Regions from separate parts of the Brevibacterium sp. CT2-23B genome, predicted to be linked through region 1. Evidence: riboswitches for the same ligand, from Rfam matches in the RefSeq annotation. Region 1 holds a riboswitch; each other region holds the start of a gene.
The links. Region 1 has a riboswitch for thiamine pyrophosphate ahead of HIM68_RS06475 (hydroxyethylthiazole kinase). Riboswitches for the same ligand answer to the same signal wherever they lie in the genome.
Positions count from the first base shown of each region.

Region 2: it holds a riboswitch for thiamine pyrophosphate, as region 1 does, so the genes downstream of both, HIM68_RS15570 (ECF transporter S component) here and HIM68_RS06475 (hydroxyethylthiazole kinase) in region 1, are expected to answer to the same signal.
Region 3: it holds a riboswitch for thiamine pyrophosphate, as region 1 does, so the genes downstream of both, thiC (phosphomethylpyrimidine synthase ThiC) here and HIM68_RS06475 (hydroxyethylthiazole kinase) in region 1, are expected to answer to the same signal.
Region 4: it holds a riboswitch for thiamine pyrophosphate, as region 1 does, so the genes downstream of both, thiO (glycine oxidase ThiO) here and HIM68_RS06475 (hydroxyethylthiazole kinase) in region 1, are expected to answer to the same signal.

Region 1 covers NZ_JABBYK010000002.1:300,039-304,815, reverse strand. The annotation lists gene thiD (bifunctional hydroxymethylpyrimidine kinase/phosphomethylpyrimidine kinase) at 1-36, opposite strand, end outside; gene thiE (thiamine phosphate synthase) at 33-791, opposite strand; gene HIM68_RS06475 (hydroxyethylthiazole kinase) at 788-1,717, opposite strand; TPP riboswitch at 1,705-1,838, opposite strand; gene HIM68_RS06470 (sugar ABC transporter permease) at 1,990-3,201, opposite strand; gene HIM68_RS06465 (ATP-binding cassette domain-containing protein) at 3,198-4,022, opposite strand; gene HIM68_RS06460 (substrate-binding domain-containing protein) at 4,121-4,777, opposite strand, start outside.
Region 2 covers NZ_JABBYK010000006.1:152,704-157,480, forward strand. The annotation lists gene HIM68_RS15565 (FN3 domain-containing metallophosphoesterase family protein) at 1-1,361, opposite strand, end outside; TPP riboswitch at 1,508-1,616, shown strand; gene HIM68_RS15570 (ECF transporter S component) at 1,639-2,268, shown strand; gene HIM68_RS15575 (ABC transporter ATP-binding protein) at 2,268-3,800, shown strand; gene HIM68_RS15580 (energy-coupling factor transporter transmembrane protein EcfT) at 3,811-4,638, shown strand; gene HIM68_RS15585 (hypothetical protein) at 4,728-4,777, opposite strand, start outside.
Region 3 covers NZ_JABBYK010000004.1:129,766-134,542, reverse strand. The annotation lists gene HIM68_RS11640 (amidohydrolase) at 1-692, opposite strand, end outside; gene thiC (phosphomethylpyrimidine synthase ThiC) at 915-2,723, opposite strand; TPP riboswitch at 2,721-2,828, opposite strand; gene HIM68_RS11630 (M18 family aminopeptidase) at 2,890-4,194, opposite strand; gene HIM68_RS11625 (DUF1684 domain-containing protein) at 4,330-4,777, shown strand, end outside.
Region 4 covers NZ_JABBYK010000001.1:291,933-296,709, reverse strand. The annotation lists gene HIM68_RS01375 (DedA family protein) at 38-1,261, shown strand; gene HIM68_RS01370 (ketopantoate reductase family protein) at 1,215-2,180, opposite strand; gene thiE (thiamine phosphate synthase) at 2,177-2,860, opposite strand; TPP riboswitch at 2,872-2,975, shown strand; gene thiO (glycine oxidase ThiO) at 2,965-4,122, shown strand; gene thiS (sulfur carrier protein ThiS) at 4,119-4,376, shown strand; gene HIM68_RS01350 (thiazole synthase) at 4,378-4,777, shown strand, end outside.

The DNA of each region.
Region 1 (4,777 bases):
GGCGATCGACAGGGTGATCGGCGGGCGGGTTGTCACTGTGCACTCCCGGCGTATGCGGCGAGCAGCTCCTCTGCTGCCGTCTTCGGATCGTCGGCCATGCAGATCGCCGAGACCACGCAGATCCCGATCAGCCCACGTCCCTGCAGGTCAGGAGCACGATCGGCGTTGATGCCGCCGATCGCGACCGCGGAGATGCCCGCTTCTGCCACCAGTTCCCCGAGGCGGTCCGGTCCGATTCCGTCGGGGGCGTCGGCTTTCGTGGAGGTGTCATAGACCGGTCCGATGCCGACGAGGTCGACGACTCCGGAGTCTCGGGCGGCGGCGAATTCGACGCTGTTCGCGGCCGAGAGACCGATGAGCGGTTCCGCACCCAGGGCGGCGCGCACCTCGGCGACGGTGGTGTCAGTTTGGCCGACGTGGATATGCACATTCTCGCCTTCGGCGATGAGGCGGCGGGCCACCTCGACGCGGTCGTTGAGGACGACGGGCACCGTGCGGTCGGTGTCGCGGGTGGCGGCATCGACGGCGGCGATGACCTGGCGGGTGAGCGAATAGAAGCCTGCATCGTCGATGTCTTTGTCGCGGACCTGGACGATGCCCACTCCCCCGGCGACGGCGGCCTGCACGGTCTCGGCGACGCTGCGACCGGCCGCCTCGCATTGCGCGGAGTCGGTGACGAGGTAGAGGCGCGTGTCGATTCCGGCGAAGCGGTCGGTCGCGTCTGCTCGGTCGCTCACGGTCGCGCCGTCGTCGGCCGGGTTGTCAGCGATGTGGGCGGAACCGGCGGTCATGCCTGGACGCCTTCGCCGGCGGTTTCATTCGCAGAAGTGAGCGTGTCGAGGCCGATTCTCGCCTGTGCGAGTCGGTCACCGTCGACGGCGTGGAGTGCGTCGAGGAAGTTCACCGAGTAGCTGCCGGGCCCCTTCGCGCCATCGGCGGCGAGTTCCCCGGCGACCGCGAAGTGGGCGTGGGCGGCGACGACGGCTTCGAACTTCGCCGAGGCGGCCCCACCGTTCGCGGACTGCTCAGTGGCGTTGACGGCTGAGACGTCGGCGTCGGGGTCGGCGAGTCCGGCTCGGGCGGCGGCCAGGTAGGCAACGGTGACGGCACCGAGTGAGCAGCCGGTGCCGATGACGAGCGGCATGAACGCATGTCCACCTGAGATGCGGGCGACGTGGTCAGTGCCGTCGATGTGGGCGACGACGGCATCGGTGGGTCCGGAGACGGCGACGATGGCACCGGTCTCTCGGGCCAGCTTCGCGGCAGCGGGCAGGACGGCGTCGACTTCATCGGTGGAGTCGACTCCACGACCACCGAGTCCGACTCCGGCGAGTGCGGCGATCTCGGAGGCGTTGCCGCGGATGGCGGTCGGGTGATCGGCGGCGGCGCGGCGGATGCGGGAGGTGCGGAAATCGACGGCACCGACGCTCACGGGGTCGAGGACCCAGGGCTTGCCGGCGGCGTTGGCGACGTCGATGGCGGCATCGGCGGCGAGCAGCTGATGGTTCGAGGCCGTTCCGAAGTTGACGAGGATTCCGCTGGCGATCCCGGCGAACTGTCCGGCATCGGCCTCATGGTCGAGCATCGCCGGGGAGGCGCCGATGGCCAGGAGCACGTTAGCGCTGAACTGCTGCACGACGGTGTTCGTGATGCACTGGATGAGTGGATTGCTTGCGCGCAGATGCGCATTCGCAGAACGCAGGTCGAAGTCAACCATGACGATCCCTTCGCTAGTATGGCCCAGATCAGGTTCGATGGGTGTTCTCTCAGCCTCGGTGTCCTCCGTGCGCAGCGTCTTAGTGCGAACGGATCCTCATGAGGCACCCCATGTCATTGGCTCCGACTGTATCAGCCCGGTCGGACCCGGGCGACTTCATACTCTGCTTGGATGCTCAGCACCGACCGCTCGACTTAACGTCGCTGTATCAAGCTATGCATTGCGCGCTCGACGCTAAGGCGAGCGGTCGGCAGAGGGAGCTTCACGCCCCACTACCCGCGCCCGACGTACCTCTGTCCGCGGCGGCTGAGCGCGTCGATGACGACGGCGGTGAGCAGGACGAGTGCGGTGATGATCTGCTGCGCATCGGAGTTGAAGCCGATGAGGTAGAGACCGTTGTTGATCGCACCGACGACCAGAGCACCGAGCACGGCTGCCCAGGCGGTTCCTCGTCCGCCGAACAGCGAGGTGCCGCCGATGACAGCTGCAGCGATCGCATTGAGCAGGTCCTGCGTGCTCACCAGCGTCGATCCCGCATTTGTCGTCACACCGGTCTTGATGAAGCCGAACAATGCGGCCAGCACTCCGGCTGCCATGAACACGCTGATGCGCACCCAGGTCACGCGGATGCCGGCACGCCGTGCAGCTTCGACCTTGCCGCCGACGGCGTAGATGGAACGACCGTAGCGGGTCTTGCGCAGCACGAGGTCGATGATGATCGCAATGACGATCATGAGGAAGAAAGGCATCGCCAGACCGAAGTCCTGATTGACGAGGATGAGGAACCCGAACACGATCGCGGCCAGCAGCACGATCCGCACGATCACAGAGGTCCAGCTCGGAGCGCTGAGACCCTCCCGGTGGCGGCGCAGCTTCGAATAGATGATGCCGCCGCCGAAGCCGATGATCGCGACGGCGCCGAAGATATAGGCCCAGATCGCAGGAAAGTAGAAGCTGGCGAAGTCGAAGGCGAAGGTGTCCGACATCGACAGGTTCTTCTGCGTGCCCAATGTCGTCAGAGTCAGACCGGTGAACGCGAGCAGACCGGCCAAGGTGACGACGAACGCCGGGATGCCGACGACGGCGAAGAACCAACCTTGAATCGCGCCGACGACCAGGCCGAGCAGCAGCATGATGACCAGCGCCAAGGCCGGCGGCACACCTTGCCTTACCACCAAGACACCGAGCAGCGAGGCGGCCAAACCGCCCAATTGCGCCAGAGACAGATCGATCTCGCCGAGGAGCAGGATGAGGTTGATGCCGAGAGCCAGGATCGCGAGGAACGCGACCTGAGTGGAGAGGTTGACTAGGTTGGCCGGAGAGATGAAGTTCGAGTCGGCCGACTGGAATACGATGACGATGACGATGAGTGCGAGGATGACCGGGAACGACCCCAGCTGCCCCTCTTTGACCCGGCGGACGAAGGTGCCGATCACGCCTTCGGACGAGATCCGCTCATCGGTGATGAAGGAATTGCGGGTCATCGACGCTCACCCCTCCGTGCGGCGCGTTTGGTCACGACATTGTCGCTGGCTCCGGTGATCGCGGCGACCAGCACATCGGTGCGCTCGTCACCGGGGAAATCACCGGCGTCCTTGCCCAGCCGCAGCACGTGCACCCGGTCGCACACCGCCTGCACATCGGCCATATTGTGGCTGACGAGCAGCACGCCGAGGTCGCGTTCTTTGAGCCGTTCGATGAGGTTGAGCACTTCGGCCGTCTGGGCGACGCCGAGTGCCGCCGTCGGTTCATCGAGCATGACCAAGGATGGTTCGCCGAGGAGGGACCGGGCGATCGCGACCGTCTGACGTTGACCGCCGGACAGGGCCGCGATCGGTACGCGCACGCTCGGGATCTTTGCCGAGAGGCTGCGCAGCAGCTCCCAGGATTTGGCTTCCATCGTCACTTCGTCGAGGACGCCGCCGCGGGTCTTCTCATGTCCGAGGAACAGGTTGGCCACCACGTCGAGGTTCTCGCACAGGGACAGATCCTGGAACACTGTGGCCACTCCGGCTTTCTGTGCATCCTTCGGGGAGGAGAATCTCTGCGCCGTCCCGTTCATGATGAGTTCGCCGTCATCGGCGGCGTGGACTCCGGCGATGACCTTGATCAGGGTCGATTTGCCGGCGCCGTTGTCGCCGACGAGGCCGACGACTTCGCCGCGACCGACGCTGAGATGGATGTCGGTCAGGGCTTGGACTGCACCGAACCGTTTGTTGATTCCGCGCAGTTCGAGCACCGGCTCGCTGTCGCTGCCCGGCGTCCGCGTCGCCTCAGTTGCCGGGTCGGGTGTCTCTGGTGTCATCTGTTCCTACTTGTCGCAGTCGTTGACCCCGGCAGCCGGCGACCGGTGGCGGTCGCCGGCTCGAGGTCGGTCACGTCAGATTGTGAACGCGCACGCGCTCACTTCACGCCGGCATCGGCACAGAGCTTCTCCACCTTGCCTGTGCAGATGTCCTCGGCCTTGATCTGGTCACCAACGATGTCTTTGATGGTGTCGGTGGTGACGACCTTGGCTTCGACGAAGTCCGTGGGGGTGTCCTTGTAGGTCGTGCCCGCGTCGACGTCCTCGCCTGCGGCCAGGGCCACGGCGGCTTTGGCGGCGAACTCGGCCTGCGGTGGGATCGACTTGTAGATCGTGGCGTACTGGTCACCCTTGAGGATGTTCTGCAGACCGTCGACCTCGGCGTCCTGACCTGTCACGACGGGTTCGACCTTGGCTTTCTTCGTTGCGGCGATGACGCCGCCGGCGGTGCCGTCGTTGGCAGAGTAGATCGCGATCGGCTTCTCGCCCTTGCCCTGCAGCTGACCTTCGACCCACTGGCGGGCGTCGTCGGGGTTCCAGTCGAGGGTGTCGTGGCTGGCGGCGATGTCCACGCCTGCGCCCTTGAGGGTCTCTTCGGCGCCGGCCTTGAAGTCCGCGGCGTTCGGGTCCTTCGGATCACCATTGACCATCCAGACCGGTCCCGATTTTGGGTCGACGCCGGCGTCTTTGAGCCCGTCGAGGACGGCCTGGCCCTGCAGGTTGCCGATCTTCTTGTTGTCGAACGAGGTGTAGTA
Region 2 (4,777 bases), on a different contig from region 1:
CCTGCTGGCACCTCATAGGTCGTCGCCCGCAGCGCCTCGTCGCTGACCCGGACCCGCGTGAAGGCGGGCACGTCGTTGTGGACGCTCTTGCCTTCCCAGTCGAGGCCGGGAACGTAGTCATAGAACTTCGACCCTGATGACGAGGTCAGCGTGAGGTAGAGCGTCTGCCCGTCTTCTTTCTCTTCCTCGGCTCCCGCTTCGGAGCCCTCAACAGGCTTGCCTTCGCCGTCCATGAGGAAGGTGCGGTTATAGATGTGGTCGTGGCCGGAGACGACGAGGTCGATGTCATTGCGGGCCGCGACCGGAGGGATCGCTTTCCGCAGCCGCTTCACATCGAGGTCATCCCAGTGCGTGGCCGTCGAATAGATCGAGTGGTGGAACCCGAGCACAGTCCACCGTGCCTGGTCACCATGCTCGGCGACGACTTCCTCGATGAACTCGGCGTGGGCGTCCATATCCGAACTGTTCGAGTTGATGTTGAGGAACAGGACTCCGTCCTCGATGAACCAGTAGTCGCCGCCGGAGGTGATGACGCCGCCACCGCCGTGGTCCTGGCTGACATTGGGTCGGTTGAAATGCTGCTCGTAGGCTTTCGATGACACATCGTGGTTGCCGATCGTCGTCGCCTGCGGGATCGTCCGGGTCGCTTCCGGTGCCAGGTACTGAGCGTACTGCTCTTGGTTGCCGGCGGAGTTGACCTGGTCTCCCAGCGAGTAGAAGAAGCTCGGGTCGTCGGCGGTGGCCGCTGCCGAGGACAGGGTCCGGTCCCAACCGGCCGCGTCGTCGGGATCTCCGCCTCCGGCGCCGACCTGAGGGTCGCCGAAGACGAGGAATTCGTCAACGCCTCCGGACGATCCTGTGGTGAACTGCTGCACCTCGGTGAACCCGTCCTTGTCGCTGCCGACCTGGTAGGCGTATTCGGTGTCGGGTTCCAGGTTAGTCATGCTCGCATGGTTGAAGTGACGCTTGAGGTCGGTGGCAAGGCCCGAGTCCGTGGTCTCAGCCTTGTCAGCATCGGCGGGGAGCTTTCCGCCGTCGACCTCACTAGCCGGTGCCCACCGGACCTCTCCCCCACCGGCACTCTCGCTCATCCACGAGAGGTTGCGCGCCGTGGAGTCGGCCCCGACCTGCAACACGGTATCGGTGATCGCCTCGCTCCCCGCGTCCGCCTCGGCGGGCGAATCCGTCCGGTCAGGGCTCGGAGTCTGAGCAGAGTCGGCCTTCGCGCCCTGGGTCGCGGTCGCCCCTCCGGAACCGAGAGATGGCTCGGCACGCACGGGCACCGGGGCCGCCACCAGAGCGGCGAGCAGGGTGGCGGCGGACAGGGCACTGAGCGGTCTCTTAAGTCGATGCGTATTCACCCGCCCATTCCTACTGACCAGTAGTGTCCGGTTGTTCGAGGCCCATCGACGGGAATGGGAACGGGAAGTGAATCCTCGATGACCACCCCCGGCCTCCGCGTCGCCACGGATCCCGGTCGCTGCCCCGCTCCCCTGTTGTACAGTGGTGGCTACGACAGGGGAGCGCCGTCAGGGGCGCTGAGAGTGCAGAAGAAGCTGCAGACCCTCGAACCTGATGCGGTTAGCACCGTCGAAGGAAGTCGAGACTCTTCACCCCTCCTTGAAATGAGGAGGCACAATGCCGAAAACCACCACGCCGAACACCACCCCCACCCCTTCACGTGCCTTCACCGCGGCGCCGAAATCCAAACAGTGGCGGGTGGTCGACTATGTCACCACCGCCGTTCTCGGCATCGCCGTGGGACTCGTGTTCTGGGTGTTGGCGCTGAGTTGGAAGGTCCTCGAACTCGCCTTCCAGGCATTCCCGCCGTCGATCGGCCTCATCGCCGGGCTCTGGGTGCTGGCCGGTCCGCTCGCCGGTGCGATCATCCGCAAACCCGGTGCCGCGCTCCTGTGCGAACTCATCGCGGCCATCGTCGAAGCCGTCCTCGGCTCCCACTTCGGAGCAACCGTTCTGCTCTCGGGTCTGCTGCAGGGCCTCGGTGCCGAACTCGTCTTCGCCGCCTTCGGCTACAAGCGCTTCACCCTGTGGGTCACCGCCGCATCGGGCATGCTGGCGGCTGCGTTCATGGCAGTGAGCGAGAACATCATGTACAACGCCGAATGGCAGTTCGGCTTCCAGGCGATCTACGCAGTCTGCGCGATCGTCTCCGGCCTCGTCATCTCCGGGATCGGCGCCTGGTTCGCCTACCGGGCGATCGCGGCTACCGGAGCGCTCAGCTCCTTCGCCTCAGGCCGACTGCGCTGATGGCGCTGCCGATCACGGCCGCCGGCTTCTCATGGACACACACCGACCGTGACCAGCCGGCAGTCGGACCGCTCGATCTGCAGATCACGGCCGGAGAGAAAGTGCTGCTGCTCGGCGCCTCCGGGGCCGGCAAATCGACGTTCCTCCACGCCGTCGCCGGTGTCCTGCCCGAGGAATCGGGTGAGGCCACCGGTGAACTCCTCGTCGGCGGTGAGAAACCGGATCCCCGCCGAGGCAGCACCGGGCTGGTCCTCCAAGATCCCGATTCTCAGGTGATCTTCTCCCGCATCGGTGATGATGTGGCGTTCGGGATGGAGAACCTCGGACTCCCGTCCGAGACAATCGACGCTCAGGTCCCCGAGTCCCTGCAGGCGCTGGGACTCGATCTGCCGCCGGAGCATCCGAGTGCCGCTCTGTCCGGTGGGCAGAAGCAGCGGCTGGCTCTGGCCGGGATCCATGCGATGGCCCCGGAGGTCATCGTCCTCGACGAACCGACGGCCAATATCGATCCCGCCTCAGCGACCGAGGTCCGCGATGCCGTGCTCACCGTGCAGGCCGAGACACAGGCGACCATGCTCGTCGTCGAACACCGGGTCGAGCTGTGGATCGATCACGTCGACCGGGTCATCGTGCTCGGCCGCGACGGCATTGCTGCCCAAGGTCCGCCCGCGCAGATCTTCTCCGATCCGGACCTGACCGACACACTCGTCGACTGCGGAATCTGGATGCCGCGGCACTCCCCCGACCCGCGCCGAGGCGGAACCGCGGGAATCGATCGGACGTCGGGCCGCATCGGCGAGGTTCTGCTGCGCACCCATCGGCTCAGCGTTGCTCGACCGCGCATGGCCACCCCCGCCGCGACCGACCTTGACCTGAGCCTGCGTGCCGGTCAGGCACTCGGAATCGTCGGTGCGAACGGGGCAGGCAAATCGACCACGGCCCTGACCCTGGCGGGCCTTCTGCCCGAATTCTCCGGACAGGTCCTCGCCGAGGCGCCCCTGCGGGACGGAGCCAAACGGGCCCGGCCATTCGCCTGGCCGTCGAAGCAGCTGGCGGCGCACATCGGCATGGTCTTCCAGGAACCGGCACACCAGTTCCTCACCTCGAGCGTGGCGACCGAACTCGAGCTGGGCCCCCGACTGGCCGGATGGTCTGCCGCCGAGTCGCAGGCACGGGTGGATGAGCTTCTTGAGGGACTCGGTCTCACCGGGTTGGCGCAGGCTCATCCGCAGAGTCTCTCAGGTGGGGAGAAGCGACGCCTGTCGGTGGCAACGATGCTGGCGCCCCGGCCACGGGTGCTCATCGTCGATGAGCCGACCTTCGGTCAGGATGCGCTGACGTGGGCGGGGTTGGTGGAGATGTTCCTCGATGCCTTGGTACACGGTTCCGCGGTGGTCGCGGTCAGCCACGATCAGGCGTTCCTCGAGGCCATAGGTGCCGATGTCCTCGAGCTCGGTGGCTGCCTGAGTGCAGATCGCGATGTCGTCGACGAGTCGGAATCGCGTGTCAGGGCGGGTGATCGCGGTGAGTGAGAGTCTCGATGTGCGTTCTCGCCCCTCCCCCGAGGTCGCCGTACAGGATCCGGGACAGCTCATCCCCGTGGTGCGTTCCACCGCTTTGGCTCGGTGCAATCCGCTGACGAAGATCGCAGTGGCCCTCATCCTCATGGTCGGGGCGCTGCTGAGCATTGATCTCATCTCTGCCGGGGTGGTGCTGCTCGCGGCAGTGCTGGCGCTGCCGGCGACGGGACTCGATCTGGTGGCCGCGGCCAAGCGGCTGTGGTTCCTCCCCGCCGGCGCTCTGCTCGCCGCTTGGGGCACGGCGCTGTTGGCGGAGAAGACCGGGGATGTGGGCGTCGACTTCGGTCCGATTCTGTTCACCACGGGTTCGTTGACGGCCGCCGCGGCGATCTTCGTCCGTGCCCTGGCTTTGGCGATCCCGCTCATTGTGCTCGCGTCGACGATCGATCCGCGTGATCTCGCCGATGCGCTCATTCAGCACCTGCGGCTGCCGGAGCTCGTCGTGGTCTCGGTTCTCGCGGCCTCGCGTCTGCTCGGACTGTTGGTCAGTGAGTGGCAGGTACTGGCGATGGCCAGGCGGGCCAGAGGCGTCGCGGGCGGTTCGCTTCTGCGGCGCACGGGCAGCCTCTTCAGCGGAGTGTTCGTCCTGCTCGTGGTCTCGATTCGCCGGGCAACGAACCTGGCGATGGCGATGGAGGGACGGGCATTCGGTCGTCCGGGCCACACGTGGCGCAGGCGGTCGAGTTTCGCGGTCCGAGATGTCGTGGCGGTGCTTCTCAGTCTGGCTGTCTGCGCGGTCGCGATCGGTGCGGCTCACATGCTCGGAGTCTGGAACCCGATCATCGGCTGAGGCGGATCGGGTGTCTCGGAGCTGCCGTGCTCACAAGAGGTCGGAGCTGTTCCACCGGCGGTCGATCAAAACTGCCGGACGGTCAGAGCTCAGAGCTGTTTGAGGAAGTCCTTGCCGAAGGCCCGCCATTCCTCCAGGG
Region 3 (4,777 bases), on a different contig from region 1:
AAATCAGCATCGGCGAAGGGGCGACGTGCCCGCGTCGACGGCAGGTCCGTCCCCACCATCAGCGCGGTCGGGTCGGTGTCGACGATGCGACGGACCGCCTCGGCGGGATCGAGCTCCACACGGCCGAAACCGGTGGCTTTGACCTTCACTCCTGCCTCGACGAGGCGCAGCAGGGTGGACAGCCCGTCCTCGTGCATGCCCAGATGATCGATGCTCACCGCCGGCAGTGAGACGATGCGTGCGGCGAGATCCTCATCGATGGAGCGGGCGTCGATATAGAGCTCGGCGTGCCATCCGGCGAGGTCATGGACCCGTCGGGCAAAGCTGTCGAGGGCATCGAGGGTGGCCGAACCGCCGCGGGCGATATTGAATCGCAGTGCCTTGATGCCGGCCTCGTCGAGGCGTCGGATCTGATCATCGGTGGTCTCATCCGGCAGCTGGGTGACGCCGACATAGTTGTCGCCGAGCTGGCGCAGCGCCTCGATGAGGTACCCCTGGTCGAAGCCCTGGAACGAACCGGACACGACGGCTCCTCCGGCAACCTCGACTCCCATATCGGGGAGGCTCTGCAGTCGCGCGCGATAGTCGGCGACCGTGAACGGATCGGGCAGATAACCGTTGTTCTCGATCAGCGGATGGCTCGGATCGATGATGTGCAGGTGCGCGTCGAAGGCACGCTGGAGTTCGCTCATACCGTCAACCTACATCGTCTCCGAACTGCTCATTCAAGGCGTGGCGCGTCTGTCGATCTGTGTACAGTCCAGTAGGCGCGCTCCGCCTTGATCGACGCTGACGAGGAGCGGAGCTCCACGCTTCGCATGGCGGGCAGCGCGGCCCGCGGCCAGGATTCTCCGGGGCCCCCGTTCCTCAGTTGTTCTGAGGGCCGACGGGCGGGATCCGGCCCGGAGCCGGACTCAGCCTTCCCGCAGGCCGACGGTCGGATCGGGCAGGCAGACCTCTCCGCCCGATGTGAGGAACTCGCGGCTCTTCTGCTGCATTCCCGCCAGGGCCTCCTGCGCCTCGGCGCTGCCGTAGGTGTCGCGGATGTCCTGGGAGATGCGCATCGAGCAGAACTTCGGACCGCACATCGAACAGAAGTGCGCGGTCTTCGCCGGTTCCGCCGGCAGCGTCTCGTCGTGGAACGCCTCGGCGGTCTCCGGATCGAGGCCGAGGGCGAACTGGTCCCGCCACCGGAATTCGAATCGAGCCTTCGACAGCGCATCATCGCGGGCCGTCGCCCCCGGGTGGCCCTTCGCGATATCGGCGGCATGCGCGGCGATCTTGTACGTGATCACCCCGGTCTTGACGTCGTCACGGTCGGGCAGCCCGAGATGCTCCTTTGGGGTGACGTAGCAGAGCATCGCCGTGCCGTAGCGGGCGATCTCCGTCGCCCCGATCGCCGAGGTGATGTGGTCGTATCCGGGCGCGATATCCGTAACCAGCGGACCCAAGGTGTAGAACGGCGCACCGTGACAGAGCTCCTGCTGACGTTCGACGTTCTCCCGCACGAGGTGGAGCGGAATGTGCCCGGGCCCTTCGACCATCACCTGGACGTCGTGGGCCCAAGCGCGTTCGGTGAGTTCGGCGAGAGTGTCGAGCTCGGCGAACTGGGCGGCATCATTGGCATCGGCGATAGAACCCGGCCGCAGTCCGTCGCCGAGCGAGAAAGCAACATCGTAGCGAGCGAAGATCTCGCAGAGTTCATCGAAGTGGGTGTAGAGGAAGTTCTCCTCGTGGTGGGCAAGGCACCAGCCGGCCATGATGGACCCGCCGCGTGAGACCATCCCGGTGACCCGGTCAGCCGTGAGAGGAACGTAGCGCAGCAGCACACCCGCGTGCACGGTCATGTAGTCGACACCCTGCTCGCACTGCTCGATGACCGTGTCGCGATAGATCTCCCAGGTCAGTGCGTTCGCATCGCCGTCGACCTTCTCCAGCGCCTGATAGATCGGGACGGTGCCGATGGGGATCGGCGAATTGCGGATGATCCACTCCCTGGTGGTGTGGATGTCATTGCCGGTCGACAGATCCATGAGGGTGTCGGCACCCCACTTCGCGGCCCACCGCAGCTTCTGCACCTCCTCGGCGATGGAGCTGGTGACCGCGGAATTGCCGATGTTCGCGTTGATCTTGACGAGGAACGCCTTGCCGATGATCATCGGCTCGGATTCGGGGTGATTGATGTTGTTCGGAATGATCGCGCGACCGGCGGCGAGCTCGGCGCGCACGAGTTCGACATCGCACTGCTCGCGAAGCGCCACTAACCGCATCTCCGGGGTGATGATGCCCTGCCTTGCGTAGTGCATCTGGGTCACCGTGCGGCCGGACTTGGCCCTTCGCGGAACCGGTTTGCGTCCCTTCCACTGCTGTGACGGGGCACCTCGGCGAACGGCGGCACGACCGTCATCGGCGATGCGGTGGCCGCGGGCGTCATACGTCTCAGTGTCGAGACGATTCTCGATCCACGGGAATCGCAGAGCGGGCAGTCCCTCCTCCGGAATGCTGCCCGGTCCGACAGTGCGGTACACGTCGACGGGATCGTTGTCCCGACCGTTCGCGTCCTCGAGCTCGATGCGGGTCACGGGAACGCGGATGCCGTGTTCCTCGTCCTCGACCCACGCCGGCGAATGCGTCGGATACTGCTTGAGGGTGAACTGGTCGTGCGAATCTGCGTCAGACGAAGTCGTGGCAGGGGCAGGTGTTTCAGGGGTGAATGCAGTCATCTGCAGTCCTCACTTCCTACGCCGGTATCAACCGGATCAGGTTCTACGGTCTCGGACGATCCAGTCCGATCTCAGCCCTTGCAGCGGGCTCCCGTGGCGTCGTGCCGTTCGTATCACGAATGACGCAGTGAGGACAACTGCGGCTCCTCGAGCGACAGGTTGGGGGTCAGCTGCCCTGGAGGAACGCCTTCGCTGCCGCACCGAGGGCGACGACGTCGGAGACCGCGACCATTTCGCGCGCCGAGTGCATCGAGTACAGAGCCGGACCCACATCGACGGTCGTCATGCCCAGTCGGGTTGCGGTCAGCGGTCCGATCGTCGACCCGCAGGGCATCGCATTGTTCGACACGAAATCCTGGTACTCGACCCCGGCGGCCGCGCACGCCTGCGACCATACGGCGGCGCCTACCGCATCCGTGGCGTAGCGCTGCTGAGCGTTGAGCTTGAGCAGCGGTCCTCCGCCGAGGCTGGGGCGGACATGCGGATCGTGCCGTTCCGGATAGTTCGGGTGGGCAGCATGCCCGGCATCGGAGGAGACGCACACCGAGGTGGCCATCGACGCGAGATAATCGCTGCGCGTCGACTGCGGCAGCAAGGAGGCGACGATGCGCTCGGTGACATCGGCGAGGAACGGACCGCACGCGCCCGAACGCGAATTCGACCCGATCTCCTCATGATCGAACGCCGCGAACAGAGGGATGCCGTCGAGCCCGTCGGCATCGAGCTGGGTGAGCGCGGTGACGCCGGCATGGACGGACAGGAGGTTGTCCAGCCTCGGCGAGGCGAAGAACTCTTCGGCGGCACCGAAGAGGGCCGGCTCCTGAACGGGAATGGTGTAGACATCGTGGCCGACGACGGACTCGGCATCGACCCCGGCAGAGGCGGCGAGCAGTTCGATGATGTCCGCCTCGGCGAGGTCGGCCAGACCGATGACGGGAGCGGTGTGACGCTGCTTGTCCAGGGCCAGGCCCTCATTGACCTGCCGGTCGAGGTGGATCGCGAGCTGCGGGATGCGGGCGATCGGCCCGGTGCGGGCGAGCACGATGCTGCCGTCGGCGAGACTGAGTCGACCCGCGAAGGCGAGCTCACGATCGAGCCACGAATTCAGCAGCGGCCCGCCGTAGATCTCCACCCCGACCTGGCGGGTGCCTTCGGCGGTGAACTCGCCGCCGGGTTTAAGTTTGAACGCAGGGGAATCGGTGTGGGAGCCGAACACACGGAACCGGGGAGCCACCTCGGTGACGGTGGGATTCATCCACGCGATGAGCGCGCCGTCGCGGATGACGTAGTGCCCGGTTCCGGGCGTCAGCACCCAGGGAACGGACTCGTCGAGGCGGGAGAAACCGGCCTCTTCCAGGCGTTTCGCTGCCGTGTCCACCGCGTGGTAGGAGCTGGGAGATGCGCTGACGAAGTCGCCGAGGTCAGCCGCTGTCGTCGCGGCCACATCCGGTCTCGGGAGTGATTCATTCATTTCCCCAGCCTATCGTTTGCGGTAGTTTGGAGGTGAAGAAGATCAGGTCTCAGACGCCGGGTTGCCACCGGGTCCGAGAATCAGGCGGGGGCAGCGACCCTGCGACCGCACCAGCGACGGCAAGGAGTGTTCGACGTGAACCAGTTCGTGACGGAGTGGAACACCTGGCGCGACTCACGGAACTCAGCCCTTGCGAAACCGTTCGGCTGGCTCAGTGTCGTCGGACTCCACTGGCTCGACGCCGAATCGACCTGGACCGACGCCCCCGGCACGTTCACCGTCGACGACGGCTGGGTGACCGTATCCCTGAAGACCGGAATCAAGGCCGGCCCCGCAGCCGAGACATTCGACCTGCTCAGCAAGGTCGGCAACGGTGAGTCGGCTGGTGCCGTTGCTGCTTCTGGCGTGAACGGCGGAGGACCGACCCGTGCGACCAGCCCGGCCGTGCCCAGCGACACCTCGACTCTGCCGAGGGTGATGGACCAGTCCGGTGCGGGCGCGGCTGCGGCAGACGCTGCGGGTGCCGACTCTTCTGCCGGAACGGATGCCGGATCCGATGCGGGGTCCGACGGCGGATCCGACT
Region 4 (4,777 bases), on a different contig from region 1:
TACCGGCCCTGCCGTCTTGTGCCTAGCGTGGATGAGTATGGATCTCGCACTCGAGCTGCTCACCGCCACCCTCACCTCTCCGTGGGTGTACCTGCTCATCGCCGTGGCCGCGGCACTGGACTCGCTCGTGCCGATTGTGCCGTCGGAGACTCTGCTCATCACCGCTGCGACCTTCGCCGCGACGGGGCACCCTCACCCGGCAGGACTCGTCCTCGCCGCTGCCGGAGGGGCTCTCCTCGGGGACCTGGCGGCTCACCTCGTCGGCCGATTCGCTGCGACCGGGGTCGGCCGATGGCGACAGTGGGCGAGCATCGCGAACCTGCTCGACTCCGCCCACACGGTCTTCTCTCACCGAGGCGGGACCGTGCTCATCGCCGGCCGATTCGTTCCCGGGGGCCGCAGCCTGGCCACCATCGGCTCCGGTCTGCTCGGGTTCCCGATCCGCACTTTCCTGCTCTGGGACGGGATCGGCAGTCTCGCTTGGGCGCTCTATTCGACGGTGATCGGACTCATCGGGGGAATGATCTTCGAGGACCGGCCGCTGCTCGGAGTCGCCGTGGGCATCGGCATCGCCCTGGCCATCACCGGCAGCGCCGAACTCGTCCGCCGATTACGCCGGCGCCGCAGAGGACGCGCACGTCACCGATTCACCGAATTCCAAGCCCGAGATGTCACGATGGCAGGGATGTCTCAAACATATGTGTGGTACGTCAGCTACGGGTCGAACATGGCTCGCGATCGGCTCGCCTGCTATCTGCAGGGCGGGCGACCGCCCGGGGCGATGGTCACCTATCCAGGTGCCAGGGACGCAACACTGCCCCGCGCAGAAGCCGGGATCGAACTGCCCGGAACGATCTATTTCGCCGGCGAGTCCAAGGTGTGGGGCGGCGGCATGGCCTTCTACGATCATTTCCTCCCCGGACCGACCCCCGCCAAGGCCTACCTCATCACTGCCGAACAGTTCGCCGATGTGGCGGCACAGGAGATGCACCGACCGCCCGAACCGGACAGTCCACTGGAACGCCTCGTCTTCGATCTGGCAGCCGGCAGCTCCCACTCTCTGGGTCCGGGCGGGTACGAGACGCTGCTCGTCCTCGATGATGTCGACGGTGTCCCGATGGTCACGTTCACCGCCGCGCATCGTTCGTCCGACGTCGAACACGCTCAGCCGCAGGAGCCGTATCTGGCGATGCTGCGCACCGGCATTGCCGAAGTCAGAGCCGCTTCTGGGCTTCCCCTGCCCGCAGCTGCACAAGTGTGAGGTCGAGCAGCGGAGTCGCCACTCCCAGATCCTCCGCCTTGATCGACAGGTCGCCGAGGATGTGCTCCGTTTCGCTCGGCAGCCCTGCCGTCACATCCCGGTAGAGGGATGAGGTGAAGGCGGAACCGTCCTCGGTGAGCATCTTGATAGTCATGGCGTGGGAGGCTTCCGACACCGGGTGTCCTGCCGCAGCCGCCACGGCTTCGAGCTCATCGACGATGGCATACACGTGCGATCTGCCGCCGGCTTCCATGATCGCTCCGACCGGGGCGCGGAACAGGCAGGTGACGACTCCTGCCGCGGCGATGAAGATCCATTTCTCCCACAGCCCGTCGATGATTCCATCGACGGTCTGGAGTTTGAATCCGGGCACATCGAGCGCCTCGGAGATGCGTGTGGGCACTTCGGCGCCGTGGAGATCTCCGATGGTCATCACGGCCAGGTCGGTGAGCTGGACGACGGCTCCGTCCCTGATGGTGCCGACGATCTTGACGAACCCTCCGAGCACCTGTCCGGGGTATCTGCTCTGCAGCTTCTCGATCTGAGCCATGCCGTTGAGGAACGGAATGATCGTCGTCTGCTCGCCCACAGCCGGTCCGATATCGGCGATGACCGAGTCGAGTCCACCCGCTTTGACCGCGACGATGACGAGGTCGAAGGTTCGTGGTGCGGCTGTGAGTTCCTCAGCGGTGATGACATCGACCTGATTCGTCCGATCATCACCGGGTGCAGTGAAGCGCAGCCCCTCCGCGCGGACCGTCTCCGCCCGTGCCTGCCGGAGCAGGAAAGTGACATTGCGTCCGGCCTCCTGCAGATAGGTGCCGAACGCTCCGCCGGTCGCCCCCGCCCCGGCGATGAGAATCGACAGGTCGGCGCCAGCACCCATTCCGTCGGATGCGCTGTCAGCTGCTTGGGTCATTCCAACTCCTCCTTGAGCTCCCGCGCGGCCGCAGCGGGATCCTCAGCCGAGGCTATCGCACGGACGACGACGGCACGCCTCGCGCCCGCCTGACGGATCGCGTCCAGCCTCTCCCCGGTCGCGATACCGCCGATCGCGAACCACGGTTTGGCCGCCTCGGCGGCGGTGGCGGTCAGCAGCGCCGTCCCCACAGAGGCGCGGCCTGGCTTCGTCGGGGTCTCCCAGACCGGCCCGACACAGAAATAGTCGGTCTCCGGGTCCGCCTCGGCGGCGAGCGCCTGCTCGAGGGAATGGGTCGAGCGGCCGAGGATGACATCGGGTCCGAGCACAGCCCTGGCCTGAGCACTGGTGAGGTCGCCTTGACCGACGTGGAAGACGTCGGCGTCGGTCAGCAGCGCAACGTCGGCACGGTCATTGACTGAGAAGAGCTTGTCGTGACGGGTGGCGATATCTTTGAGGACCTCCAATGCCGCGATCTCGGCGCGGGCCTCGAGGCTCTTGTCCCTCAGTTGGATGATGTCGACACCTCCACGGTAGGCGGCGTCGAGGAACTCGGCGAGGTCGCCCTGACCGGTCCGGGCATCGGTGCACAGGTAGAGCTTCGCCTCTGCCAGTCGCGCCTCTCTCCAGGCTCTCTTCGTCTGCCGCGCTGCGGTGCGCGGTGGCATCTGTGTGGTCATGGTCATAGAGTAGAGGAGTTCGCGGGAGCCTCCCAACGAGGCTGAGAGGGCGTAGGAGCCGACCGTCAGACCTGATGCGGATCATGCCGCCGGAGGGAGAAGCTGTGAGAGTCATTGTCGTCGGCGCCGGGATCATCGGCCTGTCCACGGCCTGGTATCTGCGCCGCCTCGGTACCGAAGTCACCATCATCGATCCTGCGCCCGCTCAGGGTGCGAGCCATGCTGCCGCAGGGATGCTCGCTCCCGCCGCCGAGGTGGTCTGGGGGCAGACTCCCCTGTACCCGCTGATGCGAGCCTCCGCGCAGATGTATCCTCAGTTCTCCGCCGAGGTGGCGAGCGCCGCTGGCAGCGATCTCGGTTTTTCGGATGCCGGAACATTGGTGTGCGCCGGTGACCGAGCTGATCTGCAGGCTCTGCGGGAGCTGCGCGATGCACAATCGCGGTCCGGTTTCGCCACCGAGCTCATCACCGGCAGTGCTGCCCGCCGGGTTGAGCCGTCGTTGTCGCCTGCCGTCGCCGGGGCAGTCCACATTCCAGGCGATCACTCGATCGACCCCCGTCGGCTCACTGCCGCATTGCTGACTGTCCTGTCCTCTCACTCAGGAGGCTTCATTCGCCAGCGGGCGGCCAGCCTGATCAAGGACGGCGATACGACTGTGGGAGTCGCACTGGGCGATGGCCGCCGGTTGGAGGCCGATCAGGTGATCATCTGCGCCGGCAGCGCTGTGTCCGCGATCGTCGGTGCCCCGCAGCTGCCTCTGCGTGAGGTCTGGGGTGATGTTCTGCGACTGCGCGCCTCCGCGAAGGCGACTCCGCTGCTGAGCCGCACCATCCGCGGGCTGGTCAATGGTCGCCCCGTCTACCTGGTTCCTCGCCCGGACGGCGAGATCGTGCTCGGTGCCAGTTCGCGTGAGGACGGACTCTCCGGCACTCCGGCCGGGACGATTCACCGGCTGCTCGCCGACGGGCAGCGACTGGTCCCGGGCATCCTCGACGCGGAGATCACCGATATCACCACCCGTGCCCGGCCCGGTTCTCCGGACGACCTGCCGATGATCGGCCGCATCGATCCCGGCTGCATCGTGAGCACCGGGTATTTCCGCCACGGCATCCTCTTGGCCCCGTTCGGCGGCAGGCTCGGTGCCGAGCTCGCCCTGGGCGTCGCCTCCGACTGGCCTCCTGACGGGACGCTCGAGTCCGTGTCCCCACACCGCTTCACCACAGACCACACCAGTGCCTACCCGATGAGGAGCAACGCATGACCGACCACGAACACTCACCGACCATCGTCCTCAACGGCGCTCGCCATGAGCTGCCGGGTGCCACCTCGGCGCTCGACCTCATCGCCGACGTCACCGGACGGGAACTGAACCCCGATGGGACACCAGCCGACGGCGGCCGCCTGGGCATCGCCCTGGCCGTCGACGGTGAAGTCATCCGTCGCGGTGCCTGGTCCGACTACACCCTGGCCGACGGGCACACCGTCGACATCGTCACCGCTGTGCAGGGAGGTTGAGATGACCTGGACGATCGATGATGTGGAGATGTCGTCTCGCCTCGTGATGGGCACGGGAGGGGCGAGTTCCCTGAGCATTCTCGAAGACGCACTCGTGGCTTCGGGAACCGAGCTGACCACTGTGGCGATGCGCCGTTTCGATGCCGAGTCCCGCGACTCAGTGTTCACAATGCTCCAGCGTCTGGGTATTCGGGTGCTGCCGAACACCGCCGGCTGCTATACGGCCCGGGATGCCGTGCTCACCGCCCGACTGGCCCGAGAGGCGCTGGAGACGAATTGGGTGAAGCTCGAGGTCATCGCGGATGAGGACACCCTGCTGCCGGATCCCATCGAGCTCTTCGCCGCAGCCGAGGAGCTCGTCCTCGATGGGTTCACGGTCTTCGCCTACACGAACGACGATC